4 regions of the Halobacillus sp. genome follow, and region 2 is predicted to be linked to each of the others. Evidence: riboswitches for the same ligand, from Rfam matches in the RefSeq annotation. Region 2 holds a riboswitch; each other region holds the start of a gene.
What was found. A riboswitch is a leader RNA that binds a small molecule or an ion and turns the genes downstream of it on or off. The one in region 2 is predicted to bind S-adenosylmethionine.
Positions count from the first base shown of each region.

Region 1: another riboswitch for S-adenosylmethionine. It lies ahead of WAM07_RS02305 (Fur-regulated basic protein FbpA); the one in region 2 lies ahead of WAM07_RS14295 (methionine ABC transporter ATP-binding protein).
Region 3: another riboswitch for S-adenosylmethionine. It lies ahead of metK (methionine adenosyltransferase); the one in region 2 lies ahead of WAM07_RS14295 (methionine ABC transporter ATP-binding protein).
Region 4: another riboswitch for S-adenosylmethionine. It lies ahead of WAM07_RS06975 (OsmC family protein); the one in region 2 lies ahead of WAM07_RS14295 (methionine ABC transporter ATP-binding protein).

Region 1 is NZ_JBAPTY010000048.1:9,222-18,207, forward strand. It holds gene WAM07_RS02280 (acyl-CoA dehydrogenase family protein) at 1-868, opposite strand, end outside; gene WAM07_RS02285 (MaoC/PaaZ C-terminal domain-containing protein) at 894-1,313, opposite strand; gene WAM07_RS02290 (MaoC family dehydratase N-terminal domain-containing protein) at 1,310-1,744, opposite strand; gene WAM07_RS02295 (beta-ketoacyl-ACP reductase) at 1,763-2,527, opposite strand; gene WAM07_RS02300 (acyl-CoA dehydrogenase family protein) at 2,550-3,719, opposite strand; SAM riboswitch class I at 4,021-4,128, shown strand; gene WAM07_RS02305 (Fur-regulated basic protein FbpA) at 4,251-4,409, shown strand; gene WAM07_RS02310 (ectoine synthase) at 4,495-4,887, opposite strand; gene ectB (diaminobutyrate--2-oxoglutarate transaminase) at 4,884-6,173, opposite strand; gene ectA (diaminobutyrate acetyltransferase) at 6,189-6,701, opposite strand; gene WAM07_RS02325 (hypothetical protein) at 7,226-8,053, opposite strand; gene WAM07_RS02330 (DUF4870 domain-containing protein) at 8,260-8,613, shown strand; gene WAM07_RS02335 (LuxR C-terminal-related transcriptional regulator) at 8,633-8,986, opposite strand, start outside.
Region 2 is NZ_JBAPTY010000336.1:14,263-23,248, reverse strand. It holds gene sufU (Fe-S cluster assembly sulfur transfer protein SufU) at 1-75, opposite strand, end outside; gene WAM07_RS14330 (cysteine desulfurase) at 65-1,285, opposite strand; gene sufD (Fe-S cluster assembly protein SufD) at 1,285-2,592, opposite strand; gene sufC (Fe-S cluster assembly ATPase SufC) at 2,612-3,397, opposite strand; gene WAM07_RS14315 (hypothetical protein) at 3,635-3,775, opposite strand; gene WAM07_RS14310 (carboxymuconolactone decarboxylase family protein) at 4,003-4,368, opposite strand; gene WAM07_RS14305 (MetQ/NlpA family ABC transporter substrate-binding protein) at 4,438-5,307, opposite strand; gene WAM07_RS14300 (methionine ABC transporter permease) at 5,339-6,007, opposite strand; gene WAM07_RS14295 (methionine ABC transporter ATP-binding protein) at 6,000-7,025, opposite strand; SAM riboswitch class I at 7,098-7,206, opposite strand; SAM riboswitch class I at 7,362-7,470, opposite strand; gene WAM07_RS14290 (TlpA family protein disulfide reductase) at 7,546-7,962, shown strand; gene WAM07_RS14285 (hypothetical protein) at 7,955-8,281, opposite strand; gene WAM07_RS14280 (thioredoxin family protein) at 8,381-8,695, opposite strand; gene WAM07_RS14275 (toprim domain-containing protein) at 8,706-8,986, opposite strand, start outside.
Region 3 is NZ_JBAPTY010000384.1:5,235-14,220, forward strand. It holds gene WAM07_RS16040 (tetraprenyl-beta-curcumene synthase family protein) at 1-853, opposite strand, end outside; gene WAM07_RS16045 (alpha/beta hydrolase) at 853-1,650, opposite strand; gene WAM07_RS16050 (gamma carbonic anhydrase family protein) at 1,712-2,224, shown strand; gene metK (methionine adenosyltransferase) at 2,313-3,509, opposite strand; SAM riboswitch class I at 3,736-3,848, opposite strand; gene pckA (phosphoenolpyruvate carboxykinase (ATP)) at 4,446-6,038, shown strand; gene ytkD (RNA deprotection pyrophosphohydrolase) at 6,077-6,553, opposite strand; gene WAM07_RS16070 (DUF6612 family protein) at 6,803-7,648, shown strand; gene WAM07_RS16075 (hydrolase) at 7,688-7,999, opposite strand; gene menC (o-succinylbenzoate synthase) at 8,069-8,986, opposite strand, start outside.
Region 4 is NZ_JBAPTY010000155.1:51-4,576, reverse strand. It holds gene WAM07_RS06980 (sodium:solute symporter family protein) at 171-1,784, opposite strand; gene WAM07_RS06975 (OsmC family protein) at 1,781-2,263, opposite strand; SAM riboswitch class I at 2,346-2,451, opposite strand; gene WAM07_RS06970 (EamA family transporter) at 2,617-3,516, opposite strand; gene WAM07_RS06965 (hypothetical protein) at 3,798-4,340, shown strand; partial or broken gene WAM07_RS06960 (hypothetical protein) at 4,384-4,526, opposite strand, start outside.

The DNA.
Region 1 (8,986 bases), on a different contig from region 2:
TCCCAAACGTTTCGCGCTCCTGCACCCGTTCACACATTTCTTCCAGCGCTCGTTCTGCTGCTCCAATCGTTCTCATGCAGTGATGAATTCGTCCCGGACCAAGTCTGCCTTGAGCAATAGCAAACCCTTTTCCCTCTCCCCAAATCAAATTGGAAGCAGGAACTCGAACGTCCGAAAACTCAATCTCCGCGTGCCCGTGCGGCGCATGATCGTAGCCAAAAACCGGAAGTGTCCGTTTAATCGTCACTCCTCTAGTATCAAGAGGAACCAGAATCATCGACTGCTGGTCATACTTAGGAGCATCCGGATCGTTTTTTCCCATAACAATACTAATCTTGCAGCGAGGGTCTCCTGCACCGGATGACCACCATTTCGTTCCGTTGATCACGTATTCGTCCCCGACCCGTTCTATACTCGTTTGTATATTCGTCGCATCAGAGGAGGCGGCATCCGGCTCTGTCATGGAGAAGCAGGATCGGATTTCTCCATCCAATAAAGGCCGGAGCCACTGATCCTTCTGTTCCTGAGTTCCATATCGCTCCAATACTTCCATGTTTCCCGTATCCGGAGCAGCACAGTTGAACACCTCTGGCGCGATACTCGATCGGCCCATAATTTCGCATAGAGGGGCGTACTCCAGGTTGGAAAGACCCGCTCCCCGTTCACTATCCGGTAAAAATAAATTCCACAAACCTGATTCTTTGGCCTTCCCTTTCAACTCCTCCATAATAGGCGGCACATCGGCAAAACGGTCCTGCTGGTTCAACTGTTCCTCATAAAGCGCTTCATTGGGATAAATATAGTCGTTCATAAAGGCATTCAATTTTTTCTGAAGATCTTTCACTTTATGTGAGTACTCAAAATCCATGAAATTGTCCCTCCATTACCCCGTTTTATGTAGCTGCTGTAATAAAACGCTTACAAAATACGATATTTCCTTTGATGACGTCCCTGCCATCCTGATTAGCGGCACGAACAGAGAAGGTCAAATCTTCTTCTCCTTGTTCATCAAGCACCGCATGTAGAGTAATCACATCGTTCAGAAAAACCATTCCTTTAAAGCGGATCGAATAGTCCTGGATAAAACCTTCCTCAAAATAAGGAGTAAACAGCTTCGCTAAGTTTCCCATCGTCCACATCCCGTGAGCAATAATCCCTGGAAGACCAGCCTTTTCTGCTTCCTCATCAATCGTGTGAATCGGATTGTAATCCCCTGAAGCACCCGCGTATTTAATAAGATCAAGCCTGGATACAGGAGGGAGTGTAATCACTTCGAGTGACTCGCCCACTTGCAAGTCCTTCAGTCCAGTCATACCGTCATCCCCTTTCGCACTGCTTCCGTGATAATAACCACCTGCTCTTCTGAGAAAATAAGCTTGCCTTCCGGATCTTCACCATACCTTTTCACTTTTAAAAATCCCATATTGCCGCTCTTACCGCTGCGTTCATAATAATCTTCTACTTCGGCGTAGCATAGAATCTCTTCTTCAACGAAAAGCGGCCGCTCATAATGATAGTTTTGTTCCCCATGAATCAACCCTTTATTCGGCAGGTACAACTCTTCAATTTCTCCGTAATCAAATACTCTTGGAAACGTCGGCGGCGCTATATTCCGGGAATAATTTTCTTCATCCGTATAAATAGGATGCAAATCTCCAATAGCTTCCGCGAATTTTTTCACGGCCCCTCGCTCTACTCTGTTTTTTACTTTTTCAGACCTTTTGCCAATCGTATGCTCAAACATAGTCAGCTTCCTCCCCTATTAGTCTTTAGGACCTCCGGCAACATAAATAACCTGTCCGTTTACAAACGACGAGCGCTCATCAGCATAAAAAGCAACGGCATTGGCAATATCCTCTGGTTTGCCGCTCCGGCCAGCCGGGATTTTCTCCACGCTTGCCTGTACCAGGTCCTCGAACGAAATACCGATTCGGGCAGCTGTTTCCTTCGTCATTTCAGTTTCTATGAACCCTGGAGCCACAGCGTTTGCCGTAATTCCGAACTTACCTAACTCAATCGCAAGGGTCTTGGTGAAACCCTGCAGACCAGCTTTTGCTGTTGCATAGTTTGCCTGTCCGCGATTACCTAGTGCAGATGTTGATGAAATATTGATAATCCGTCCATACTTATTTTCGACCATATATTTTTGTACTGCGCGTGCTGCGTTAAACGACCCTTTTAAGTGGACATCCATCACCGTATCCCAATCGGAATCGGTCATTTTAAACAGCATATTGTCACGAATAACCCCGGCGTTATTCACAAGAATATCAACCGATCCGAATTTTTCATGAACCTCCTGGACCGCGGCTTCAACTTGACTGAACTCTACGACGTTAGCTATTTTGCAGTAAATTTCAAAACCAGCTTCCTTAAATTCACTCTCAACTTCCTGTAATGCCTCTTCGTTCACATCAATAATTGCTACATTAGCTCCTTCTTCCGCGAAACGACGGGCAATTCCTTTCCCGATCCCACGGCTCCCTCCTGTTACAAATGCGGTTCTACCTTCAAACTGATTTCCCATGTCCATTTTCCTCCCTTGATATCTAGCCGATTTTTACATGACCTTTTAATAGATTTCTGGAAATAATTAATTTCTGAATTTCGTCCGTTCCGTCATAAATCCTCCATAGTCTAGCTTCCCGGTACCAACGCTCGATTGGAAGCTCTCTTGTGTAACCCATGCCTCCATGGATTTGAAGTACACGGTCTACCACGTTATTCCCCATGGTTGCTCCGTACAGCTTAGCCATTGAAGCGTAGTGACGATTATCCTCTCCGTTGTCGAGCGTAAAAGCAGCGTTCAATACAAGCCATTTGGCTGCTTCGATCTCTACCGCTGAATCGGCAATCTGCCACTGAATAGCCTGTCTGGTTCCAATCGGCTTTCCGAAAGTCTCCCGTTCATTGGCATAATCAATCGCCATATTCAGTAACCGTTCCGCCGCTCCCACGGCCCTTGCCCCGACAACCCAACGGGCAAAGCCAATCCATTCAAGTCCGAGTTCGTATCCTCGGTCGATCTCACCTAAAATATTTTCTTCAGGAACCCGCACATTATCGAAAACAAGCGCTGCCGGTCCCCACTCGCCCATGGTGTGGATATATTCTGATTTCCACCCCATAGACCGGTCTGCAATAAAGCAGGTCACTCCTTCTCTCCCACCTGAGGATTGATGAAGTTCTTTGTTGGTAACCGCAATGACCATTACAAAGTCCGCTTCGTTTCCGCCGGTGATGAATGTTTTTTCACCGTTTAAAATCCATTCATTTCCTTCTTTAACAGCCGTCATCCTGATATTACGTGTATCAGAACCTGCTCCTGGCTCTGTCATGGCAAAGCAGGATTTTAACTCGCCGTTGATCGTAGGGATCAGGTATTTCTGCTTCTGCTCCTCATTTCCGTAATACAGAATGTTGTCAGCTGAACCGCCAAACTGAAAGGGGACGAACGTCCGTGCTACTTCCATCTGCACAATGGCAAGCATCATTTGTCCAAGATCTGCCCCTCCATATTCCTCCGGCGTATTAATCCCCCAAAATCCAGCTTCCTTCGCCTTCATCTGGAGCTCCTTCATCTTGCCTTCAGGAAGGCTCGGCTTTCCTTCCCGCTCGTTGCGCAGCACATCATTTTCTAAAGGAATTAATTCTTTTTCTACAAATTTACGAATGGTCTTTTTAACCATTTCCTGTTCTTCTGTTAATCGCAAATGCATACCACTATCCCCAATCTTTGTTATTTTAAAAAGATGGACAACCAACATACCTACTGGTTAGTATGTTTAGTTTTATATTATTTTAAATTTTCGGAAAATACAACACTTATTGCATAAAATCTGGATGTGATTTCCGAAAGGATGATGATTATTGTAATCTTTCGATTTTGTTCATTCTATATCAAGTAAATTCGTCATTTTTCGCATATTGATTTTGAAAAAATTCGAATTGATTCTTCCAAATATGGTTAACAGATTCTGTTATCGGGTACATGTTAAATCGTGTACCTTAAAACTGAATTCCTTATAACGAGCCGGGGGAGGAAACTGGTCTTTTGATCCCGCAGCAACCTCTATGAAAGCCATAGAAGGTGCTCCTTCCAGCAGACTATAGTCTGAAAGATAAGGAGAGGACGATGAACGCACAACCTCTTCTCAGTAGAAGGGGTTTTGTTTTGTTGATATATCTTAATAAGTTTATAGATTCAGGTAATGTTATATTTTTTTTCATAAAAAAAGGAGGAATCATCAATGTCCAGACTTCGAGATGCCGTGATTCAGCGCAGGAACTATCTAATCTGCCAACTAATTCAAACTCGTAATTACAAATATAAACGAAAGCACCTTTTAAATATGCCACTGGAAAACTTGGAAAGTGAATATGATCTTCTTAGGGATAAAATTGGTTAAAAAAGTATTATTTTTTAATAGATTCGCCCCTTTCCATTAAAAAGAGCGCCTGGAAGTGATATCACTTCCAGGCGCTCTTCATTTTTTATTTACTTTCTTCCGGCAGGCGATAAACACCTTCTTCATCATGTACTTCATTTCCTACAAGCGCAGGATTGAATACACAAACAACACGGAAATCCGTTTTCGCACGCAAATAGTGTTTCTCATGTCCATCGAGGCAATACATCGTACCCGGTTTTATCTGATATTTCTTCCCATCTTTAAGCGTTTCAATCTCAGCTTCTCCTTCAATGCAGTACACCGCTTCAATATGATGCTTGTACCAAATATACGTTTCTGTGCCGGCGTAAAGCACCGTATCATGAAGGCTGAATCCTACATTATCATCCTTTAGAAGGAACCTTCGGCTTTTCCAATTATCGTCTTTTACTTCGCGTTCTGTTCCGATTAGATCTTCAAGTTTTACTACATTCATACTTTTGCTTCCTCCTTGCCTAGCACGGCTTTTATGCTTTCTTCAATAATATCTAAACCTTTAGAGATACCTTCTTCGTCGATTATTAACGGAGGCAGCATCTTAAGAACTTCATCATCTGGTCCGGATGTTTCAATAATCAGACCCTTTTTGAAGGATTCAGCGGCAATTTGCCCTGCCAGTCCTTCTTTTTTACTGGCGATCCCGAGCATCAATCCGCGCCCGCGAACCTCACCTTCCAGTTCCGGATAATCTTTTACAAACTGGTACAGGCGTTTTTGGAAAAGTTCACTCTTCTCTTCGATCGATTCACTGAATTCATTCGTTTTCCAATAATCTAATGCCTCTGTTGCTGTAACGAAGGCCAGGTTGTTCCCACGGAATGTACCGTTGTGTTCACCTGGACCCCACTGGTCATACTCAGGCTTGATCAAGGTAATCGCCATGGGCAGTCCGCTTCCACTGATCGACTTGGACAGGCACACTACATCTGGTGAAATTCCTGCTTTTTCAAAACTAAAGAATGTACCTGTGCGCCCACATCCTGCCTGCACATCATCTACAATCAGCATGATATCCAGACGACGGCACAGTTCTTCCACTTTTTTCAGCCATTCGAAGCTTGCTGCATTAATTCCGCCTTCTCCCTGAACGGTTTCCAGGATAATAGCAGCTGGAAGATCAATACCGCTTCCGCCGTCCTGAATCATTCTTTCAAGGTAATCCAGGGAATCGTAGCCATCCATGTAATCGTCGTACGGCATCGCCATGCTGTAAGTTAGCGGAATTCCAGCTCCGTGACGTTTAAAGGCATTTCCGGTAACGGAAAGCGCACCGATCGTCATGCCGTGGAAGGCATTCGTAAACGTGACCACCTTTTCACGGCCGGTTACTTTTCTGGCAATTTTAAGTGCACTCTCAACGGTATTGGTGCCTGTAGGACCAGGAAACATAATTTTATAGCTCATATTTCTCGGCTCAAGAATAACTTCGTTAAACTTTTTCAAAAACTCAGCCCGGGCATTTGTCGCCATATCCAGACTGTGTAGCAATCCATCACTTTGTATATATTCAATCAGCTTTTGCTGCATAGCATCATCGTTATGTCCATAGTTCAGGGCTCCTGCACCTGCAAAAAAGTCAATGTAGGAGTTGCCATTCCCGTCCCACATTTGATAACCCTTAGCTTTTTCAAATGTAGTTGGAAAACTGCGGCTGTAGCTTCGAACTTCTGATTCAAGATTTTCAAAAACACTCATGTCCGTTTTTTGATTAGAATTAGTCATTAAAAGTAGGTCCTCCTAGTTTTTTAGTGGTCCAATTTTGAACGTGTTCTCTTGCTCATGGTCCTCCCCCGGGAAATCGTCTTCCTCAAAACAAACACTGATATCACAAGGCACTTCTTTCTTCTTGGCAAAACCCTTAAATAATTGTTGGGAAGGTTTGTTTGAAGGGGAAACTGTAGCTTCTATATAGTTCACATCTTCATGACGCTCCACAATATGATCAATCATCCTAGTAGCAAGTCCTTGCCCCCGCTCCGATTCAGCTACCGCCACCTGCCAAATAAATAAGGTATCTGGTGAAGATGGATTGATAAATCCTGAAATAAATCCAACCGTGTTTCCCACATCCTTTACTACTACTGAGGTATCGCTGAAAAATTCGCACCACAACAGGTAGCTATAAGAGGAATTCAAGTCAAGAATGGGGATATTTTCAATCATTTCATACACTTCTGCTCCATCTGATTTCTCTGGTTCATAAAATTGATATTTTTTTACTTCCTTTGTAGTTGTTGGAATTGATATCACCTCAAAAACTTATTTTTTCTGAAAGTTCTGGCAAGTGCACAATTAGACACTAATAAAGGAGCGCAAATAAGTCAAAGCCGCTCAATAGCGGTTTTTTGGGCAATGAGGTGATGACACGTGCTTGATGGTAAATTTTAGTGTCAATGCTTTAGCAAAGCGCCTCATAAGTCCTTATCCTCTGCTTCTTAAAAAAATACATTGGAAAACCCTTGATACACATAGACTCTAGACCATTTGTACTATTTACGAAAAACCATATTAAATTGATAAAAAGGTCTTAAACAGGTGCGGGGACGTTTTTCACCGTGTTTCAGTATGAAAAGTGAACTTCTTTTATGGGATTCATTAAATTTTTGAGAGTATAAGTCTTTGTGCTCTCACACAAAAAAGAGACTTCCTGTCTTATTAAGAAAGTCTCTTTTTTCCGATATCACTAGAGGACGAACAGTGCTGAATACTTTGCTGGAAAACTCCTATAGCGAAACAATTATTGTAGATGGGCTACACACCTTTAACCTTTTTCTTTACCTCCGAAGTTCTAAATCTGAAATCTGAAAGCTGGCCTCTCCTTGATCCTGTTGCACCTTCCAGCTGGTCATCACTTGATAGTCTCCTAAATCCCCGACTTCCCAGGTCGATTTTTCTCCTTCACTTGTCACTTCATATGTGTAAGTATCCATTTTCACTTCTCCAATTGTCTTCTTATCCTTGCCGAGTTTTGATACCTTCACACCCGGATATTCGGTCTGGTTTTTCAGGATATTCGTCACTTCCGTGCGATCTGTCATGTTAAAAGGCATTAATAGCATCATCACATAAGACTGTCCTGCCATCTGAAGCATTTCGCCTTCCATTCGCTCTCCTCCGGCAACCATGCGTTTCGTTTCACCTTCACTGGTTACCCACAGCTCTATAGCCTCTCCTGATCCTCCATCTTCTTCCATGTTAACTTTAATATGGTTCGTTACCTCCCCATTCACTTCTTCTTCGCCAACTCTTTGCATCGTAATCTTTAAACTGCTTCCAGGGGAATCAAAAGAATAGGATATAAGAGAGAACTTATCCATAATATCCGTAAACCCTTTGATTTGCTGGAGTTTACTCACATCCCACTCTGCTTCGGTTTCCGTACTTTCGCTCCCCTCCCCCTCACTGCTTTCTGTATTAGTATTCGTCACTTCGCTTACTTCCTCCGTACTGTTTTCTTCATCCATTCCCTCTCCACTGGCTTCTTCTACGGCTTGATCATTGTTTTCCTTTTCATTCGTATTGTCCGATCCACCGCATCCAGAAAGTACCCACATAAACATCATGGCGATTGAGATAAAGCGAATGAATACCGGCAGCCTCATTAAGACGCCCTCCTTTTTAATTGCCTTTACCTGTCCGTCTCTTTCTTATTAAGCTTACCAAGCAAACACGAGAAGAAAAATTATACCCCAGTATAGTTTTTATGGATCCATCGAAAAAATTATACCTAGGTATAATTTCTTTTGGTGACCATCCGTATTACCTTTAAAGTACAGTATTTACATTAAACAGAAAGGCGGGCGACATGATGGATTCACAAAATGTTAAAAATAACAGCGGAATTGCAAAGGATATTGAAGACAATAAGGTCATTGCCATCTTAGCGTATCTTGTTTTTTTTCTCCCTCTCTTGGCCGCTAAAGATTCAAGATTTGCCATGTATCATGGAAACCAGGGGTTTCTTTTGTTTCTGTTGCTACTAGCTGTTAATACAGTGGGAACTGTAGTTCCAATCCTCGGCTGGCTGATCATTCTTCCTATTGGAAATCTTTTAATTTTAGCTCTATTGATTATGGGAATTATCAATGCCTCCAAAGGGGAAGAGAAATCCCTTCCTGTCATAGGAAAATATACAATTATTAAGCCTCCGGAATCTCATTAATTCATGTCTTGGAAGAGCTTTAAAGGTAAGGGGACATTTCCATAATTCTTTTCATAAGCTGGGTTCGGTTTTTGACCTGAAACTTTTTCAGAATGCTGCCCACATGTTTTTTCACGGTAATTTCAGTAATATGCAGCTGCTCGGCTATGGCTTTATTAGAAAGTTCCCCGTGAATACTCAGCAGGATTTCTTTTTCCCGTTTCGTTAACTGATGACGGTCTGCGACATGAAGCACATGATCTTTCTCAAGAGAAACAGTCTGTGAAAATTGTTTTAAATACTGAATTAAACGAGGTCCTCTCACATCCAGTAGAAATGTTGGAGAAGGCTGATCAGGACCAAAATCATAATGAGTAGCATTCGGAACCTTTTC
Region 2 (8,986 bases):
CCCTCGATTACGCGGGTTTTTATAGTGATCCATAATGACCTGGCGATAAAGTGTATCTAAATTGTTAAAAGACATCGCCAAAATACTCCTTTGTTGTTTGTAATCCTTCAACAAGTTTATCAATTTCTTCTTCTGTATTGTACAGATAAAAGCTGGCGCGCGCCGTTGCTGACACTTCAAGCCATCTCATTAAAGGCTGAGCGCAGTGATGACCTGCACGAACGGCAATTCCTTCAGCATCCAAAACGGTCGCTAAATCGTGAGGGTGAACATCAGAGAGGTTAAACGTAACAAGACCTGCTCGTTCTTTCGGTCCGTAAATCGTCATACCTTCCACTTGCTGCATTCTATCTTGCGCATAAGCAGCCAATTTTTGTTCATGTTTTTTGATTTCGTCCAGACCGACTTCATTCAAAAAGTCGATCGCGGCTCCTAAACCAACGGCTCCAGCAATAATGGGAGTGCCTGCTTCAAATTTCCAAGGCAAGTCTTTCCACGTTGAATCGTACCAATTTACGAAATCAATCATTTCTCCCCCGAATTCAGCAGGTTCCATATTTTTAAGGAGAGCTTTTTTACCATAAAGAACTCCAATTCCAGTTGGTCCACACATCTTGTGGCCGGAAAAAGCATAAAAATCTGCATCCAAATCTTGAACATCAATTTTCATGTGCGGTGCACTCTGCGCACCGTCTACTAACATAACCGCATCATTTTCATGAGCAATGGATGCTAGTTCTTTTATTGGATTTATCGTTCCAAGAACGTTGGAAACATGCATGATAGCCACAATTTTTGTGTTCTTAGTAATTGTTTCCCGTGCATCTTCCAAGTTAATCGTTCCATTAGCCTGAAGAGGCATATATTTTAAAACAGCCCCTGTTTCTTTTGCCACTTGCTGCCATGGAATGATATTACTATGGTGCTCCATTGGGGTGATGACAATTTCATCACCCTCCTTGAGGTTGGCTCTTCCATAACTTGACGCAACGGTATTAATGGCTGTCGTTGTTCCGCGAGTGAAGATTACTTCCTGGGTACTGGAAGCATTAATAAACCTTCTCACCTTTTCACGAGCACCTTCATACTCATCCGTTGCCCATGTTCCCAGCGTGTGAACGCCTCTATGAACATTTGAGTTATATCCGCGATAATATTCATCAAGTTTTTCAATGACCTTAATCGGCTTTTGAGATGTTGCGGATGAATCCAGATATACAAGCGGATGGCCATTTACTTCCTGATGAAGAATCGGGAATTCATTGCGTACCGCATTGATATCCATTAATATACTTTCCTTTCAATTACCTGGGTTAGTTGACGTTTAACGGCTTCCACAGGAAGCTGTTTAACAACGGGAGCAAGGAATCCATGAATAATGAGGCGTTCTGCTTCAAACTTGGAAATACCGCGGCTCATTAGATAGTAAAGCTGTACAGGATCCACTCGGCCGACAGAAGCAGCGTGACCAGCAGTTACATCATCCTCATCTATAAGAAGAATCGGATTAGCATCGCCGCGTGCATCTTTACTAAGCATGAGTACACGAGATTCTTGTTCAGCATTAGATTTCGAAGCTCCATGCTCTATCTTGCCAATTCCATTAAAGATTGCAGAAGCTTTATCCTTCATAACACCATGCTGAAGTATATAACCATCTGAGCCTTGTCCGAAGTGGGTAATATTTGCAGTAAAGTTCTGCTTTTGACTACCGCGGCCAATTGCTACTGTTTTCGCATTTGAATGAGAATTATCACCAATTAAATGAGTGATATTCTCAGATACAGTATCGCCTTCGTTCATTTGTCCTAGAGCCCACTCAATCACAGCATCACGATAAGCAACACCTCGACGGTTCGTATAAACCGTTGTTCCAGAATCAAAGTTATCAACAGCACCAAATGAAACCTTGGCGCCGTCTTTGGCAATTACTTCAGTAACATTATTTGCTGAAGTTTTCTCTTCTTTATTATTAGAGATATAATTCTCCACATACGTTACAGAGCTATTCTCTTCCGCTACCACGAGAATGTGGTTGATTAGAGAAGCTTTTGGATCCTCCTGCCAGAAAATAGCTTGAATAGGATCTTCAATTTGTACGTTTTTAGGTACATAAAGGAAGACTCCGCCATTCATTAAAGCGGCATGAAGGGCTGTAAGACGATGTTCGTCTACGTGTACAGCATCATTCATATAATATTTCTGTACTAGATCGCTATGATCTCTGAGAGCAGAAGCCATATCGGTAAAAATAACACCTTGATCTTTTAAATCCTGATCAATTGCTGCATAGGCTACCGTATGGTTTCTTTGAATAACCAGGTTTTGCTGTTCTTTCTCTTTATCTAAAAAGTCTTGAATTTCAGCTGGTAAATCCTCAAGTGAATCGATAACTTCGCCTTGAACATTGTGTTTGAACTCAGTGAAATTCCACTTGCTTATATTTGTCTTATCAGGTTTAGGCAGTTGAAGTGATTCTGATTTTTCCAAGGCACCCAATCGAAGGTTTCTCATCCATTCTGGCTCTTGTAAACCATTGGAAAATTGTGTTACATACTCTTTGTCGTATGGTAGTGAGACGTCTACTGTCATGTTAACCCTCCTATCTTAGTTACGCTTTTTGACCAATTGTTTCGTCTTCGATTCCCAATTCTTGCTTAATCCAGTCGTAACCTTCTTCTTCAAGACGTTGGGAAAGCTCAGGTCCGCCTGATTTAACTACGCGGCCTTGCATCATTACGTGTACTTTATCAGGAGTAATGTAGTTTAGAAGACGCTGATAGTGAGTAATGATTAAGCAGCCAAATGCATCGTTACGCATTTCATTGATACCCTTAGCTACGACTTTAAGAGCGTCGATGTCGAGACCAGAATCGATTTCATCAAGAATCGCAATAGCTGGCTGAATCATCATTAACTGAAGGATTTCATTACGTTTTTTCTCGCCGCCAGAAAATCCTTCGTTTAGATAACGCTGAGCCATATTCTTATCCATATCCAATGTTTCCATCTTAGAGTCCATGTCTTTAATGAACTTCATAAGGGAAATTTCGTCGCCTTCCTCACGCTGGGCATTGATAGAAGAACGCAGGAAATCGGAATTAGTTACACCGCTGATTTCACTAGGATACTGCATAGCAAGGAAAAGTCCTGCCTGCGCACGCTCATCCACTTCCATTTCAAGGACATTCTCACCGTCTAATAAGATTTCACCTTGAGTTACTTCATATTTAGGGTGACCCATAATAGCGGAGGCTAGAGTAGATTTACCTGTTCCGTTTGGTCCCATAACCGCGTGAAATTCACCGCCGTTAATTGTAAGATTTACACCTTTAAGTATTTCTAGACCTTCGATTTCCACATGAAGATCTTTAATTTCTAAAGTTGATCCTGCCATAATTAATACCTCCAGTATCTATAGTAATGGAATGGGTTTATTTATTTTAGATAGTAGAACCATTCTCAATTTATTCTCATTATAATCTTATATCATTTAGAAATTGATATCAACTTTTTCCTTCTGATGGAAAACAGCCGATTTTCAACGATTTATGAGTAATATTGCTATGTTTCTACATTATTATAACATGAAAAAATCAGGTGACTAAAGATCACCTGATTTCAAATGCTTAACCTATCTATGCAATTGACGATCTAGTTGAGCAAACATTTTCTGACCTTGTTCAAATTCTTTCTGGCGTTTTTCTTCTACTTTCAAACGTGTATCCAACTTGCTGCTGTACTCGGCATAACTCAGATTATGAGCCTGATGCATGGCTTTTTCCATTTCAGCAGTGTAATTTAAATTCAGTTGGTCACTAATAACGAATCAACCCTTTCAGATTATTTACACAATTCAGAGTACCATAAATCTTTACCCCTGCACAAACAGGGATAAACCCGGAAATTTCTGATTCTAATTGATTCTTTTAAATGAAAGCGTTTGATTCAACCAGTACATATGAATACATCCGTATTCCTTCAGTTTTCTAACTATTCTAACTAATTGACACTGGTATTTAAATCCAGATAAGCATCCTGAACTAAAGTTACAGCCTGGCTCAAAGCCGCGCCTCCGCCAAAAGCAGCTGCTACCCCACATGCCTCCAGTATTTCCTTTTCTGTTGCACCCTGATCGACACAGCCCTTTGTATGATAGATCATACAATACTCATCTTGAGCTACTATGCTTATTCCAAGCGCCATCAATTGTTTTTGCTTCTTGGACAGCTCACCTTCTTTGAAACAAGCTTCTGTAAATTCACTGAATTGATGGGCTACTTCCGGCATTTTCTCAGTGAAATCACCCATACCTTCTTTATAATCATGTAAATATGTCTGCGTCCAATTCATTTGTTGTTCTTGCATCTCATTCTAACCTCCCAATAAAAATAAGTGACTGCAGTTAGTATAAACCGCAGTCACTTATCTTATCCGTTATTCAGAGCTGCCATCTACAGGTACAACAGCTCCATTATATTCTTCCTTCATGAAGGATTGAATTTCTTCTGAACGAAGTACTTCTACTAGTGTTTTTAATGCCTCAGAATCTTTATCTTTACTCTGGGCTGCAATCACATTTACATAAGGGGATTCAGAGCCTTCAAGGATCAATGAATCTTCACTTGGATTCAAGTCAGCTTCAATAGCGTAGTTCGTATTAATCGCTACTAGAGCATCTTCTTCTCGTTTATAAATCTCAGGTAGTGTCGCTGCATCAACGCCGGAGTCAAATTGAAGATTCTTCGGGTTTTCAACAATATCGTCAACTGTAGCATCTACTTTATCTACGCTCTCATCTAATTTTACCAGGCCTTCGCGTTCAAGAAGCGAAAGAATTCTTCCATGGTCAGCTACTGAACGGCTCATCACCAGGGTAGTACCTTCTGGAACTTCATCAACGCTTGAAATATTTTGTGAATAAATACCCATAGGTTCAATATGAATACCGCCAAGATTCACAAAGTCATAATCATTTTCTTGCATTTGTGTTTCTAAATAAGGGATGTGCTGAAAATAGTTTGCATCAATTCGACCCTCTGCTAAGTCCTGGTTGGGAAGCACGTAATCCTGATATTCTTCAATGGTCAGGGTAATTCCTTTTTCTTCAAGCAATGGTTTAGCTTCCTGAAGTACTTCTGCGTGTGGAACACTTGTAGCTCCTACAGCTATTTCAGTAGTTCCTTCTTCAGAACCGCCGTCGCCGCCGCTATCTTCCGAACTTGAGTTTCCTTCATCTGATGAACCGCATGCTGATAAAAGAATAATTAATAATAAAGTAAATATACCGAGTGTGATTTTTTTCATGAATACTCTCTCCTTTTTAGTAATAAAATTTTTATCTTTTATCCAATTTTCTCGAAACGAAGTCCCCGATAAATTGGAAAATGAAAACAATAATCACAATGAGAATCGTGCAAATAAAGACAACATCAAAGTCGCTGCGCTGAAAGCCGTAGAAATAGGCAAAGTCACCTAAACCACCGGCACCGATCGCTCCCGCCACCGCAGTATATCCGATTAAAGCTATAGCTGTAACAGTAATTCCGGAAACCAGAGCTGGCATTGACTCAGGAAGAAGCACCTTAAAAATCAAAGTAGAAGATTTAGACCCCATCGATTTAGCAGCTTCTATGACACCTTTATCCACTTCTTTCAATGCAATCTCAACAAGCCGTGCATAGAATGGCGCGCCACCTATAATTAACGCAGGGAGTGCCGCTTTAGGACCTCGAATAGTGCCAATGAGAAAATCAGTAAATGGGAATAATAACAGAATTAAAATGATAAAAGGTATAGCCCTGAATATATTAACGACTGAAGCAGTTATCCAGTTTAATATCTTGTTCTGCCACAGACCTCCAGGACCTGACAAGTACAGAAGCAAACCTAACAGTAAGCCTAAAATAAACGTACCTGCTACAGAGATAAGCGTCATGTAGAGTGTTTCATTAGTAGCTGTTATCAAATCATCCATAGTGACGTTTGGGAAAAACTGATTAATCATCTGGACTCACCTCCACTTCTACAGAGGTGGATTGAATATATTCAATCGCACGCGTGATTTCTTCTTTATCACCCAAGAATTGAACAAACATTGTTCCATACGCACCCTTTTGGGTTTGGGTGATCTTTCCGTGCAATATGTTTACATCTAGCACAAATTTTCTGGACACTTCACTGATTAAAGCCTGGTTGGTGCTCTCACCTACAAAGTGCAGACGAAGAATTTCACCAGTTTTATAGGTGTCTTTTATGAGTTGAAGGGAATGTTCCCGTTCAGGGTCTCCCATTACCTGATCGACAAACTTCTTGGTAACCTGTTCTTTTGGATAAAGGAAAACATCAAGCACGTCTCCCTGTTCCACAATTTTACCTTGCTCCATAACGGCTACCTGATGGCAAATCTTTCGAATCACATGCATTTCATGGGTGATGAGTACAATTGTCAGTCCAAGCTTCTCGTTAATATCTACTAATAGATCAAGAATAGAATCCGTTGTCTCTGGGTCAAGAGCTGACGTCGCTTCATCACAAAGAAGAACTTTCGGTTTATTCGCTAACGCACGAGCTATTCCAACTCTTTGTTTTTGTCCGCCACTTAACTGAGACGGGTAAGAATTGCCTCGTCCACTAAGACCCACCAGGTCTATTAATTCATTAACACGTTTGGTTCTTTCGCTTTTTGGTACGCCAGCTATTTCAAGTGGAAAAGCTATATTATCGTGGACGGTTCGAGACCACAAGAGATTAAAATGCTGAAAGATCATACCAATCTCCTGACGGGCCTCCCGCAGCTTCCCTTTGTTTAGAGAAGTTAATTCTTGATCATCGATGGTGACCTTGCCGTCCGATGGATCTTCCAGGCGGTTTAGCAGCCTTATAAAAGTACTTTTTCCAGCACCGCTATAACCGATAACCCCGTAAATCTCTCCTTTTTTTATCTGTAGACTAAGGTCGTCGACGGCACGGACCTCCTGATGTTTTGTACGAAAGACTTTGGATAAGCCTTTAATTGAAATCATGTCGTCTTCCCTCCAATAAAAAAACCTCTCTGCTTGAGAACAGAAAGGTTAGCGTAACAATCTTTATCTGTTCTCTCATCTTCACAAGGAATTACCTTGCAGGAATTGGCACCTTGCCAAGTCTTAGCTTGCCGGTTGCCGGGCATCAAAGGGCCAGTCCCTCCGCCTCTCTGGATAAGAGATTTTACTATATTAATTTATTATCACTTTAATACGTGTACGTACTATAAAGAGGATTCTAGCATTGTTAGAATTTCGTGTCAACTTGATAATAATCCTGTAAATTCGACAAAATAAAAACTCTTCGCTATTTAGAAGAGTTCGTTTAAAACGCTCTTCTCATCTACCAAAGTAAGATACTTTGTAGGAATTAGCACCGTGTTCATCTGCATGAACCGGTTGCCGGGCATCAAAGGGCCAGTCCCTCTGCCTCTCTGGATAAGTGAAGATGTCGCTATTAAATTAATGATTATGTTAGCATGGGGCTATAAATTAAGTCAACAATTAAGGAGTGGTCACGTTGAGGAATGCGCCAAGTTTCGAACTTCCATATATCAATAAGGAAGGAACGTATAACAATAAAGAGGATCTGGGGAAAGTCATAGTACTTACTTTTTGGACCTCCTGGTGCCCCGATAGCGGGAAAGATTTACCCAAAAAAGAACAGCTTTATAAAACAATGAATCATGAGAAAGTAAAAATGATAACTATAAATGTAGCAGGACGTGAACGGAGCGAAGCTGAGGCAGAAGAATATGCAGAAAAGTTTTTATCTCAGCCAGCCCTTAAAGACCAAGGACGAACAATTTACGATTTGTATAATAGCGACGGCGTACCCACCACCGTTATAATTAATAAGGATGGTTTTATTCATTCACAATTCGGGGATAAAGCAAATTTCTTATCCGTTGTAGAATCTCTCGGTGAACTTATCTAGCCAATAATAGAAGTGATTCTATAAATAATATATTTCGGTACGCCCCTTGAACTTTAATGGTGGTTTGGGGAAGAGAAGTTAACTTTTGTTCTCCCGCAAATAAAGTTTTCATAATACTACTGGAAGATTGCAAGCGAATATCATTATGCCCATTATCCTGATGATCTGTTTTAAGATGTACACCTGAATGATCTATATACAGGTAAACTTTAAGACTGCCGACCAGAAGAATTACGTTAAGCGTGCGTTCTCGCCAAGTGGGCAAAAGATCTGTTCTCTGGTTCACTTGTTTAACCCAATCTTGTATGAATTCCATCATTGTTAACTCCTCCTTTATTTGTTAAATAAATTCTTGATAAGGAGGAGTCATCCCTTCTAAAATAACGAAGAATCGTTCGTCATTTACCGGGTAATTCATTTATTTTTTTACATATTCAGAAAGTTTGTCGTACATAAAAGGAACAGAATGAAAGGCATAAATTTTCTCTACAATTTCTCCTTGATGGGTTACCAGAAGACAGGGCACACTTTTAATTTGATACGTTTTCATTAAGTCAGGATGCAGCGAAGCATTGCACTCTTTAAATAATTCCCTGTTATATGTGACCTCAATGGTCGTAAGCATTCTTCTCGCCAGGTGGCAGGTTCCACAAAAAGGAGTATGGATGAATGTTAATCCAATGTTTTGCTCTTCTAACTCATGGCCTGCTGACTTGTAATCTATTTCCTGCACTATGATCCTCCTAAATGAGATAAATGGACTTTACTTTAAAGTGCCTATTTAATAAGGCTCTAGCTAATTCGGGCTCCGGAGTGGCTGCCACTTCCCGAAATGCTTTATCTATATAGATGTGTACGGCATGAGGCAGTTCTGCTGACAGCTGTTTTCTTAATTTATAACCGGAGTCGTCTTCATCCACAAGAATATACACCCTGCGCTCGTCGAGATTGTAATCATAGATCAGTTCCTCCATCCGTTCGATGCCAAGTGTTCCATGTGTACAAATTATTTCTATGTCTTCCG
Region 3 (8,986 bases), on a different contig from region 2:
CAAAATACTCAAATCTGTGCTTCATCTGTTCTTCATGGGCATAATAAGCGCAGAAATTTAAATCTCCTTCTTCTTCGTCTTCTCTCTGGTCAATGTAGTAATCCAGCAGTATATGAAGCCCCTGCATAAAAGGGAAGTAACTTCTTTCCACTTGCGCTGCAAGCGATTCATCCATACGGCCGTTAAGCATATAAGATACCAGGCAGAAGATTCCTAAAGTAGAGCCTGTACAAGCTGAAAACTCATACCACTCTAAATGAGGCCACTCGGATTGATGATCTTTAAACCAACTTTTAAGACGTGGTATTCTTTCCTCTTCAATCACGTGTTTATGTACTTGCAAGTCAGTATATAATGACCCAAGTTTTAACGTATGTTTCTGCACCAGGGGATAATCCGAAGAGGCCTTAAGTACATTCTGGCAGGTATGTACAAGATCCCTTAAATAATTTCCATCATTTTTATCATCACGATAATGATAATAATCTTTGACTTCATTTTCCGGAGTCAAAGCATCCGCCATGGATTGATGAAGCATACGAAAATCGATTGGATCCATAGAAGTACTGCGGTCACATAAATTATCAAGATAGTCACTAATGGTCTGATACGCAACAATAAAGCGAATGGACTCTTTCCATTGCGGTCCAGCAAGCATGGAGTAAATAGAGCCTCCTTCACAATGGAAGGTCTTATCTTCAATACTAGCTATCGCCTGGGTTCTCAATTCTTTGTTAGGAATTTTCTTAGCCCGATCCATCCAATAATTCAATTCCTTATGGACTTCAGGAAAAACTTCCTTATAAACGCGAAACATTAAATGAACAGCATTTTGTGGTACTTGGGCTGTCACTACAACTCCTCCTTATCTGCTTGCTTCACCTGAAAATGGATAAAATTCAGAGCAAAATTGTAGACGTCTTCCTGCTCAGGTTCATTAAAGATTTCATGATAGAAACCCGGCCATTCTTTATAGGTTTTCTCTTTACATCCGACTTTGTGAAACCATTCTTTTGTTTTCTCAGGATCTACCATATGATCCTCTCCTGCCTGCATAACTAATAAAGGCACATCCGGAAACTCTTCAACTTCTGAAAATGACTTCTTAATCGCTTTTCGGAATTCCTTATACCATCGAATAGATACCTTCTTTATTATAAGAGAATCCTGTTTATCTTTGGCAATAATCTCTGGATTGCGGGTTACATACTCTGGTTTAAAAGGAGCTTTCACGAGTACGGATGGCCAAACCTTATTTATTACATGGGTGACCGCTTCGAGAGACTTGCTGGCTCCGTTCAGTATACCAGCTGCAGGCGACGAGAGAATTACTCCATTCACTGACGGTTTTAATTCCTGCATAACCCGCATCACAACCGTCCCTCCCATACTATGGCCCAGTAAAAATACAGGACGAGAAGAATCTGCTTTTTGCAGCCATTGACGCACAGTATCTATGTAGGTTTCAAATTTCTTTATATGACCTTTCTTTCCTTCTGCTAGTCCCTGGCCTGGCAGATCACCATAAATGACATTAAATCCACCTTTTTGAAAGCTTTCAGCCAATGAATGATAACGTCCGGCGTGTTCAAATGCTCCATGCACAATAATGATGGTTGCTAAATTTTGATTGGAGTTTAATCGTTTCACTTCTACACGGCTCCTATCACTTTGCTATACTTAATATAACCATATTATAAGGGGGTTTAGTATGATTTGCGAATATAAAGGAAAAGAACCTCAGATAGATGATACTGCTTATATTGCTGAAGATACTGTAATCACTGGGGATGTAACGATCGGAGCGTACTCAAGTATTTGGTTTAAAACAGTCATCCGTGGAGATGTATCATCCGTACATATTGGCAGCAATGTGAACATTCAGGATCTTAGTCTTCTTCATCAGAGTCCTGGTCTTCCATTGGTGATTGAAGATGGCGTTACGGTTGGGCACCAGGTTACCCTTCACTCTCCGCACATTAAGAAAAATGCTTTAATAGGCATGGGGTCCTTAATACTTGACGGAGCTGAAATAGGAGAACAGGCTTTTATTGGCGCCGGCAGTCTTGTGCCTCCAGGTAAAGTAATCCCTCCGAACACCCTTGCTTTCGGCCGGCCGGCTAAAGTCGTACGTGAATTGACCGAAGATGATATCAAAGAAATGAATCGAATCCGAACCAGTTATGTAGAGAAAGGGCAATATTATAAAGGAATACAAGGTTAAACAATCTAACGATCATCGTATCTATATTATTATTAAAAAGGGAACTTCCTCTTTTAGGAAGTTCCCTTTTTAATACACGAGCAGTTTATTAACTGAAACGCTGTTTTAACTCTTCTGCCTTATCTGTTCTCTCCCACGGAAATTCTACATCCGTGCGGCCAAAGTGACCATAGGCAGCTGTTTGCCTATAAATGGGTCTGCGCAAATCAAGCATTTTAATGATGCCTGCAGGACGGAGATCAAACAATTCTCTTACAGCTGCCACGAGGTCTTCTTCAGCTACCTTTCCTGTGTCAAAGGTGTTAATGGAAATGGACACTGGCTGCGCTACCCCAATAGCATAGGCTAATTGCACTTCAACTGTATCAGCAAGACCAGCTGCTACAATATTTTTAGCTACATATCTGGCCGCATAGGCAGCAGAACGGTCCACCTTAGTAGCATCTTTTCCACTGAATGCCCCGCCCCCATGACGCGCATAGCCGCCATAAGTATCTACAATGATCTTTCTGCCAGTTAATCCGGCGTCACCTTGAGGTCCTCCAATAACGAAGCGGCCTGTAGGGTTAATAAAGTACTTTGTGCTGTCATCAATTAGATGAGAAGGGACAACAGGATCAATAACCTGTTCTTTTAAATCTTTTTTTATTTGTTCAAGTGTAATTTCTTCTGCATGCTGGGTTGATATAACGATCGTATCCACTCGAACAGGTTGATCATTAACGTCGTATTCAATCGTTACTTGCGTTTTTCCATCTGGGCGAAGATATTCCAATGTTCCGTCATTACGTACATCTGATAATCTTTTGGAAAGTTTATGAGCTAATGAAATCGGTAACGGCATCAGTTCTTTGGTTTCATTATTAGCAAAACCAAACATGAGTCCCTGGTCTCCGGCTCCTATAGCTTCTATTTCATCATCACTCATTTGACCTTCTCTGGATTCATAGGCAACATCTACGCCGCCGGCAATGTCAGGAGATTGCTCATCAATGGCTGTCAATACAGCACATGTATCAGCGTCAAATCCAAATTTAGCTCTTGTATATCCAATTTCCTTAATGGTTTTACGAACAATGGCTGGAATATCAACATACGTATTGGTACTGATTTCTCCTGAAACAAGTACTAGTCCCGTTGTTACCGTTGTCTCACATGCAACTCTTGCATTTGGATCATTTTTTAAAATTTCATCTAAAATAGCATCAGAAATCTGGTCACAAATCTTGTCCGGATGACCTTCTGTAACAGATTCTGATGTGAATAACCGGCGATTGGCTGGCATTCTGAAAAACTCCTCCTTCTGTAAGTACAAAGTATTTAGACGGAACTCTTTACCAGTATGTGTAGAAACTTTTTCATAGTCTCAATCTATGTTCTTTTCTTATGGATGTCACAACCTAAGGTGCAAGCAATTTGGAATAGCAATCGGCATATCACTTGGTGTAGATATTGCCTTAAAAATAGAAAAAACCCTTCCTGACTCGAGGAAAGGGGGCTGCTTCCTTTCGCTCTTATCGTCCAAGGAGTATTCGTCCTTGCTTCAGGTTAGCACCATGTCATATTTTACATGACGGTTGCTGGGCTTCAAAGGGCCTGTCCCTCCACCTACTCTGGATAAGAGAGTTTCCGTTCTAAGATATCGTATCGAAAACGTACTTTAATGTCAATTAAAGCACTAATGCTGTGAGGAACGCCCATTTCCAGGATTTACTCTCTCGTTTCAATATTGGTCTCCCATTGTAATGGCCACCAAATTTTTTGGCGAAAATAATAAACCTTCTGCCTATTCCTACATAGTATAATTCATATGACTTTTCACATTCTCATTTCTTCATTTCCTCTATACTAAAGGAAGAAATTAATCACCTCTTAACGCACTTGGAAATAATTGAATGGTTTTTCAACTTCACACCGGTATTCGAATGAACGTCTATCCTAAACGTTTTCCCGAATTCACCCATTGCCGTTCCGTTAAGGGATGATTAGATAATAAAAGAATTCCCTGTCCTCAATATTGCTGAATATCTAATAAATGTCGTGCTTTTTCCAGATCATCCAGCTTGCAAAAAACAACTTTAAGATTTAACCTGACAATCACAAAAATTATTGAAAGCATTTTCATTATTAGTATGGATTAATAAAACGATTGTGTTATACTAATGTTCAGATTAACACATAGCTTGGTTTAAAATTTTCTTATAAAGGCGGGTAGACACATATGAGTGCCATTAATCAAATGTCAGAATTGAATCTTTTATTAGCTCAAGACCATGTCCACCATCAATTATCGGTCCCTCAGCTAGTGGAAAGGGTTCTGGATCGCAACGAAGGAACATTGACAAATAAAGGTGCCATCCAGGCCACAACCGGTGCTTATACGGGAAGGTCTCCCAACGACAAATTCATTGTCAAGGATGACCAGTCTAGCCAATTGGTCGACTGGGGCAAAGTAAATCAACCTATTGAAGACAAAGTTTTTGTAAACCTTTATCATAAAGTACTGGATTACTTGAAAAATCGCAATGATTTATTTGTTTTTAAAGGATACGCAGGGGCAGATGAAAAGTTCCGCCTTCCGATTCAGGTAATTAATGAGTTTGCATGGCATAACTTGTTCGCCCACCAAATGTTTATTAGACCAGACGAAGAAGAAGAGAAAAATCATGAGGCAGAATTCACGGTTATCTCTGCACCTACTTTTAAAGCGGACCCTGAAGTAGATGGAACCAACTCAGAAGCCTTTATTATGATCTCTTTTAAGCATCGTGTAGTACTCATTGGCGGAACGGAGTATGCAGGCGAAATAAAAAAATCTATTTTTTCAGTTATGAATTACTTATTGCCACAAAAAGACGTGCTTCCTATGCATTGCTCCGCAAACATCGGAAAAGAGGGAGACGTAGCTCTGTTTTTTGGTTTATCCGGAACAGGCAAGACAACCTTGTCCGCTGATCCTCATCGAAAATTAATCGGGGACGATGAACATGCATGGTCTAATTACGGTATCTTTAATATAGAGGGCGGTTGTTATGCAAAATGTATCAACTTATCTCAAGATAAAGAGCCCCAGATATTTAATGCGATTCACTTCGGTTCCGTTCTCGAAAACGTAGCTCTCGACAGCGGATCACACACCCCAGACTACGATGACGTAAGCCTGACTGAAAATACAAGAGCAGCTTACCCGATCCACCATATAGATAACATCGTAGAGCCTAGTATTGCGGGGCATCCACATGCCATCATCTTCCTTACTGCGGATGCTACAGGTGTACTGCCTCCCATCAGTAAATTAACCAGAGAGCAGGCGATGTATCATTTCTTGAGTGGTTACACGAGTAAGCTTGCGGGTACAGAGCGCGGAATTACCGAACCTCAAGCTACCTTCTCAGCCTGTTTCGGATCACCTTTTCTACCTTTGCCGCCTTCTACCTATGCTGAAATGCTTGGAGAAAAGATTGAACAGTTTAATGCAGATGTTTATTTAGTTAATACGGGATGGACAGGTGGCCGATACGGAAAAGGCTCCCGAATGAAATTATCTTATACGCGTTCTATGATTCATGCAGCTCTAGAAGGAGAATTAAATTCTGTAGAAACTTACACTGATCCCTTCTTTGGACTCAACATTCCTATGCATTGCCCTGGCGTACCCGACGAAGTATTGATTCCTCGAAAAACATGGGATAACCCTGAAGAATATGATCGGAATGCGCAAGAACTTGCAGATAAATTCCATGAAAATTTCAAGAAATTTTCCTATGCTACGGAAGAGATTAAGCAGGCAGGTCCTTCTTATCACAGAAAATAATAAAAAAGACGTCCGGGATCATTTACCGGACGTCTTTTTTAATTCTTTTCATGATGCTCTTTAATTCTATGTAAGCATAAAGGAAGAACCTCATCTTTCATCATGAAACTAAAGCGTTCGTTTGATTTCATATTTTTAGGAAGGTGTTGGAAAATAACAGGACCATGTGTTTCAAAGTAATGCTCCTGCTTAGCTAAGAGGCCTATTGCAGCAAAGTATACATTCTTAATAACTGTGCCACCTTTCCCCTCTACGTGATACTGACCTACGTATTGTAAATCTTCCACGCAACCTCCTGTTTCTTCCATCACCTCACGAACAGCTGCCTCTTCTGCTGTTTCCCCTTCCTCTACCTTTCCGCCAGGAAACTCAAACCCTCTGTCTTTGTGCTGGGTAAGTAACCATTGGTTATTGTACCGGCATATGACCCATACATGTTTAGGAGATTTAGAGAAAGGATGATCCTCAAAGGATAACCGAACTGGGTTTTGGTAAAAGTCGTTAAATGTTTTCATGCTAGATCAACTGCCTTTAATACTTGATGTGGGTACTTTCTTTATTCGAGCAATCCTTCACCTTTCTAAATCGTACCATAAGGATTTAGAAATACAAACTACTCAGAACCAAAACAATGGCTTATTTTTTTATACTTCTTCCTTTTATGACGCCTTCATAAACCCTAAAGGATTTTTTTAGATATGTTGAAACCTTGCATTTCTAATTACGTATACAATATAAATACTTTTCTGAGAGGGAGGATTCTTTTGAAATTTAAATTATTTATGCTTGTAAGTACGCTGACAGCTTTTATTTTGATTAGCGGCTGCGCAAGTTCAGAAGGAGCAAAGGTAGAGGACATTTATACTAAAGCAGCTGAAGCCAGTAAGAGTCTTGAGAACTTTGCTATGAAGGTGGAATCCAAACAAATTATTGATACTGGCATGGAAACAGGTAACGAGAGTGGGAGCGAAGATTCCCTCGTGCCTGGCAGCATCCCTATTGTTACTACCATAGATTCTAAAATGCAGACGGATCCTATAGCTTTCCATCAAACGGTGGAAATGATGGGACAGACTATTGAACAGTACTACACGGAAGATGGTCTATATATGACCATGCCCACAAAAGAGGGATGGTTTAAAGCACCAAAGCAAGTGGTAAAACAGCTAAACGCTATGAGCGCACAACAGCAGAATCCGGCTTCCCAATTAGAGAGTTTGAAGGACTATGTTGACGAATTTAAACTAGAAGAAGAGGAGTCCACCTATACGCTCTCTTTTCATTCGGAAGGCGAGAATGTGAAGAAACTCTTAAATGATTCCATGAATAAGATGCTGCCGAAAGAACAAGTGCCAGATGATCTAATGAAACAGATGACGGTAAATAAAGTAGATTATACGTTTGTAGTGAATAAAGACACGTATTACCCGTCGTCTGTTGATATGGAAATGGATTTTTCAATCAATCAAAACGGGGAGAACACCCATATGGTACAGACTTTCACTGGAAAATACAGTGATTTCAACGAAGTTGGGAATATTTCTGTTCCTGAGAAAGTTAAATCAAACGCTAAGGAGATTGAAGGAATGGAAAGTTTATTCCAGTCCTAAGCTACTCAATGAACCGCTCCTGTACAGGAGCGGTTTTTTTTAATCTTCTAAAATTCTCATTTGCTCAATATGTTCTCGAGTCATCTCATCTCCAAGATCATGGATCATTCGAAAAGCCGATTTCATTTCTGCGTCGTAATCATCATTGTCCTGATCTTGGTGGTAGGGCATAGCAGGTATGTGCGCCCGAAAAAACGAACGCATATCAGAGTTATATACTTCATCAAAAATTTCTCTGAGTTTAATGATTTCTTCTTCTGTAGCATATACAACAAAATCGTCATTATTGGCATCATGATTTAGGGAGATTTCTTGAGTACCCATATTAATGTAATACTTATTTTTATTCATTATCCGCCCTCCTCCGTTTTAGTTTGAACCACAGATTGGTTTCTTATGAATTATTTCAGGAGAAGGTTTTCATTTTAAACGGAATCTTTTGGACTTCTTAGTTACTCTCTCTAAGTATGATTCATCTACCTCTATGCCAATTCCATGATGCGAAGGGACTTCTATCTCGCCATTTTCCATTTGAATACCTGGAGTGACGAGATCTTTCTCAAAATACCGGTCAGAACCGGATAGATCCCCCGGAATACTAAAATTCGGAAGAGAAGCTAAAGCTAAATTATGGGCTTTTGAAATACCGGATTCAATCATCCCCCCGCACCAGACAGGGATGTTTTCCTGTGCGCAATAGTCATGGATCTTAATTGCTGCGCTCAGACCTCCCACCCGGCTGATTTTTATGTTAATCACCTGACAGCTTACTAGCTGAATAGCCTGCTTAGCATCATGAAAATTCATGACCGATTCATCCAGGCAGACAGGTGTTTTCAAGTGTTGTTGTAATTGCTGGTGTAAGTAAAAATCCCCAGCTTGAAAGGGCTGTTCAATCATGATTAATCCATATTTATCAAGAGTCTGGATGTGATCCATGTCTTTTTCCGTATAGGCACCATTCGCATCGATCATCAAAGGCAGATCAGGCGAGACCCGCTTAACCTGCTCGATTACTTCCCGCTCCTTGCCTTTATCCACCTTAAGTTTGTAACGCTCATACCCTTTCTTTTCTAATGCTTCTATACCTTCTGCTGTGGAGTCACTCAAACTAATCACAGCTCCCGCCTTTACACGTTTTCTTGAACCTCCTATCATTTGGCTCAGACTTTGTCCGGTTTGTTTTCCATAAAGATCCCAAATCGCACCTTCGACTCCAGCTTTAGCCATTGGATGCCCTTGTATTCCAGTTACCTGTTCTGGAAAATCAAACGGGTGCATAACCTTCTGAAAATCAATAGTTGGAACAATACAATCGGAAATGATATGCCACGCTGT
Region 4 (4,526 bases), on a different contig from region 2:
ACTCCCTCTTCTAGGACTGTATGGTCGGGAATCTTTAAGAATTTTCAACATATTGAAAAGCTTAGAGGCTTATCTCCTCTAAGCTTTTTATTATTCGATCTCTTTCCGTGTGTTAAGATTTTCTCTTTAAGACCTGAACGCTTTCACTTTTAAAGCGGTTCCTTCTATCTTTAAGATACCACTTTCTTTTGTACAGATGCTTCGGCCGCTTTCGGTTTAATATAAATAATGCTTCCGATAAATACGGCTAGTACATTAAGGAATAGGGTCAAACCTACAACACCAGCGGCGTGAAGGGATTCATAGAACAATGCGTTGACGACAAGCAGCACGGCAATAGAAGCCAGCACAGCGACTCCTTTAACAGACCGGTTGTTGGTAATCTTCCAATTTCCATAGTTGAAGGCAACCGTAAACAGGACCATGACGAGAATGTTGACGCTCATACCTACCCAAACCGGGTGGATGTTCAAGAAGAAATCAGCCGGGTGCCAATTACTTAAGTGATACCAGATTAATCCTGCTGCGAACCCACCAAATAGGGAGCCGAGGACAGCTCGCTTTGTGACAAGTGGCCAGAATAATGCTGCGACTACCGGTGCAAATGTGGCGGAGTTTCTCATGGTCCAGGCGAGTACGTTCCACCATGCGGATTGTTCTGTACGAAGGAATCCGAAAATGATCATGAGTCCTGTCAGCAACAGCAGCGACCACTTAGTATATTTAACTAGTTGTTCTGGAGAGGCCCCAGGGAAAATGGCGCTTCCGACGTCTTTCCCAAGACTGGTGGCTCCTGAGAACTGACAAGGCGCGCCCCATCCGAGAGCACATGCCCAGATGCCTAAGAAGAACAGGCCGACGAATGGAGCGGGCAGTACTTCCATTAAATATTGGGGAAGAGCAACAAGTCCGAGGCTTGCGTCAGGAACGACCGCAGCGGCAGATAAGCCAAATAGAATACCCAATAGAATAAAAGGAACACTCATCACTTCTGCGACGATTAAGCCTTTACGTCCTTCTTCAGGCGTTTTACAGGATAAGGCCATTTGAAAAGCTGCCTGCGCTAGAATCACGTTTACCAGGAAAGTGGCAAACCATACTAGGATTACTTGAAGGCCTGCGCCTCCCCAATCAAACATGCTCGGCTGCTCGGCTGCAAGCTGTTGTAAGCCGGAGATGCCCGGGTTGATGAAGAAGGCCACGGTTCCAATGATAAACATAATGGCAAAAATAATCGTGTTCATCGTTTGTGTAAAGGCAACAGCCCACATACCGCCTGACTGCAAATAAACAAATAGTAAGATCGCTGTAAAAGCGACGGACAAGGATAACGAAACGCCGGTAAACACGTGAAAGGCAGAAGCAAAAGCAATCGCTGTAGCGACGGACCACATTGGGAAGGCGAATGCTGTAATCGCACCTGATAAAGCTTTAGCACGTCTGCCGAATTGATCGCCGATTAACCCCGAGATGGTTACAACTAACTTCTCACGAAACGATTTGATTAATAATAAGGCAATCAGTAAGACTTGTAATGTTTCTGCGACTCCGTACCAGATGGCGGAAATTCCTGTCAGGTAGGAAAGCTCGACAATCGATATGTACGTCGAACCTGAGAAGAGGCCAGTTATACAAAAGGCTACGGTCCACCATCTAAATGTCCGTCCCCCTACAAAATATTGCTCGCCGCGATTGGCTTTTCGTTTCGCCACATTACCAACGATGATGAGGGCGAGCGTGTATAATAAGGCAAGTGAAATCATCCAAATTCCATATGAACTCATGTTTGTACCTCCTTGTTGATGTTCCAGATTACTTCAATCTTTACGTTTGCATCCTTAAACAAGTTGTAAGCCGGGCAGCGTTTTTGAACGTGTTGAATAAAATCTTCTTCGTCGACTTCTTTTTCATCAAATGTAACGTCCACCTCAAGCGTCACGGTTTGAAAGTGGGGGCTCACATCAGCTGTCCCGAACAACCCTCTGTGATCGATATCCCCGCTTGAAGCTGCCTCCAGTTTTTCAATCGTTAACTCTTTTTCCTTCGCCACCATTTCGACCACAATCATGAAACAGCCGTTAAGCGATCCAGTGATGTATTCCATAGGAGTTAATGCTTCATTAGAACCTCCAAGTTTCTCGGGTTCATCAATTGTAAACGTAAAGTCCCGAATGGAATGCGCATTCTGAAACTGGCTGGTGCGCTTGCTTTGTGTGTCAATCGAACGTAATGCTGACTTCTTCTGTGTTTGCTGAACTGTCATTTCATGTCCCCTCCGTTTAAAATATAAAAAACCCTTCTACTTTTCTGTAAGAAAAATAGAAGGGTTGGTTTAAATGTCCCGACTCTTATCTTTCAGACAGAAAATGTCTGCTGGAATGAGCACCTTGTTTATAAAACAGGTTGCCGCGGGATCAAAGGACCAGTTTCCTCCACCGCTCTCGATAAGAAAATTATGAATTTAAAGAATATTGTACTTTTTTACTTAATCATCTGTCAACAACTTTTTTGAGTGTCAGCTTTTGAATAAGGAAAGGATGAGCGGGGAAATCGCTTAACCAGATGAATTCATTACATAAATGAATCAGGTTATCTTTTGCAAAAAAACAGAAGCACTTAGCTCACTTGATGCCGTTGTTCCCCCCGCATCAGCTTACCGCCAAACTCATTTATAAAAATAGCTGCAAGGATCAAAAAAACGCCGACCCACTGCAAAAAGGTGACCGTTTCTGAAAGAATCAGCATGGCTGAAATAATGGCGACTGGAAGTTCCACAGAACTCAGCACATTAGCGAGACGACCCGAAATAAGTGGAGCACCGCCCGCAAAGAACAGAGGAGGAATAACGGCTCCTACTAGGGCAATCCCAGCACCAATCGTCCATAAGCGCATGTCCAGGACGGGAACGGTAGGAATGTCGCGGATGAAGATGAGCATCACAAGCACCAAAGATCCCGTCACCATAAGTGAACTTCGCAGTATAGGGTGGGAATCAACAGCCACCTGACCACTAAAAAAAATAAAGCCGGCATAGGAAAACCCTGACAACAGTCCGAGTAGAAGACCGACCGGGTGTAAATTGAAACCACCATTTGTAAGTCCTGAAGCTAACACGACCCCCGTAAGTGTGACGACCAGGGAAATCAAGTGAATGCGTTCAGGTGGAGTTTTGGTGAAAATCCATTCATACAGCATACCGATCCAGACAAATTGGAAAAGCAGAATAATCGCAATAGAAGCGGGGAGGTACTGCATCGCTCCGTAATAAAAGATACCCGTCAGTCCAACCGTACTGCCTGTAGCAGCAATTTTGACAAGGTCCCATCTTTGAATTTCTTTTACATGCAGCCCTTTCCAAAAAGATAAGCCCCACAGTAAGACAAAGGCAGCGAACATTTGGACAATATTTAACTCCCCCAGAGAGTACCCATATTGAAAGCCTGTTTTTACAAATATAGGGGTGAAGCCAAAGCTTGCCGCACCCAGGAAGACGAGAATAATTCCTTTTCCTTTCATTACTAATAACCTCCCATCAAGACAATCTGTGCTTCTATCCTTTCGAACACACTGGTTCTATTATTTCAAAGCCCCTTTGAAAACTCAATTTTAGTGAGGAAAACAAGTGTATAACCAATGGAGAATGTATTCAGAAATGTCGGATTTTCAGGGGAATTCTTGAAAATCATAGCGATAAATGTAAAACGATTTTTACAGGGATTTTCTCCCTTTTGTCGAACTAAATGGGTATAAGGGAATCGCTATAAAAATCAGAAAAACAAAAAGGAGTGTTCGTGGGGATGTTCAAGAATAGTCTATTAAAGTTCATGCCGTATAAAGAGCAGGGTATGGTGGAAACGAATCTGGTCAATGTGATGAAGCGATTGAAAATTGAAGATTTTACGTTCAACTGGGACCGCAGCAGCTGTTATGTAGAATTTAGTTATAAAGAAGAGCCATATAAACTGGAACATTCGATAGAAAAAGCTCGGAAACAAGGGATCATCTTAAAAAATGGTATGGATTGTTTAATAGAGCTGACTCAGTCACTGGAAGATCTATGTGTGATTATTGACCGTGGGACCTATAATTTCGAGACATGGATATCCGGCATGAAGCAGCAAGAAGCGATGAATGAGACCCCTATTTATCAAGAAGAGTTTCATATTAGTTACAAATCTACCGGCGAACAGGCTAAACAGGAACTTTCCAAACAGGAATCCCCTAAAGAGGAACAGCCATCTGATAGAAACGAACAACTTTTCCCTTTTGGACCTGACCTGTCACTCAAAGATTTCTACCTGAATCAGCTTACTCAAAGTGCGGAGCGGAAGATACAGTAGAATCAGACTGTGGATGATAATATGGATATTAAAAAAGAACTCCTTAAATTCTGGAGTTCTTTTTTAATTCTGTTAAATTTTTGCGTTGGTTCGTCGCAAATATTCCGTGCTGACCCTCGATTGGGCCGTGCTCATCTTCAATTGAGCCGTGCTGCCCTTCGATTGGGCCATGCTCCACGGAAATTA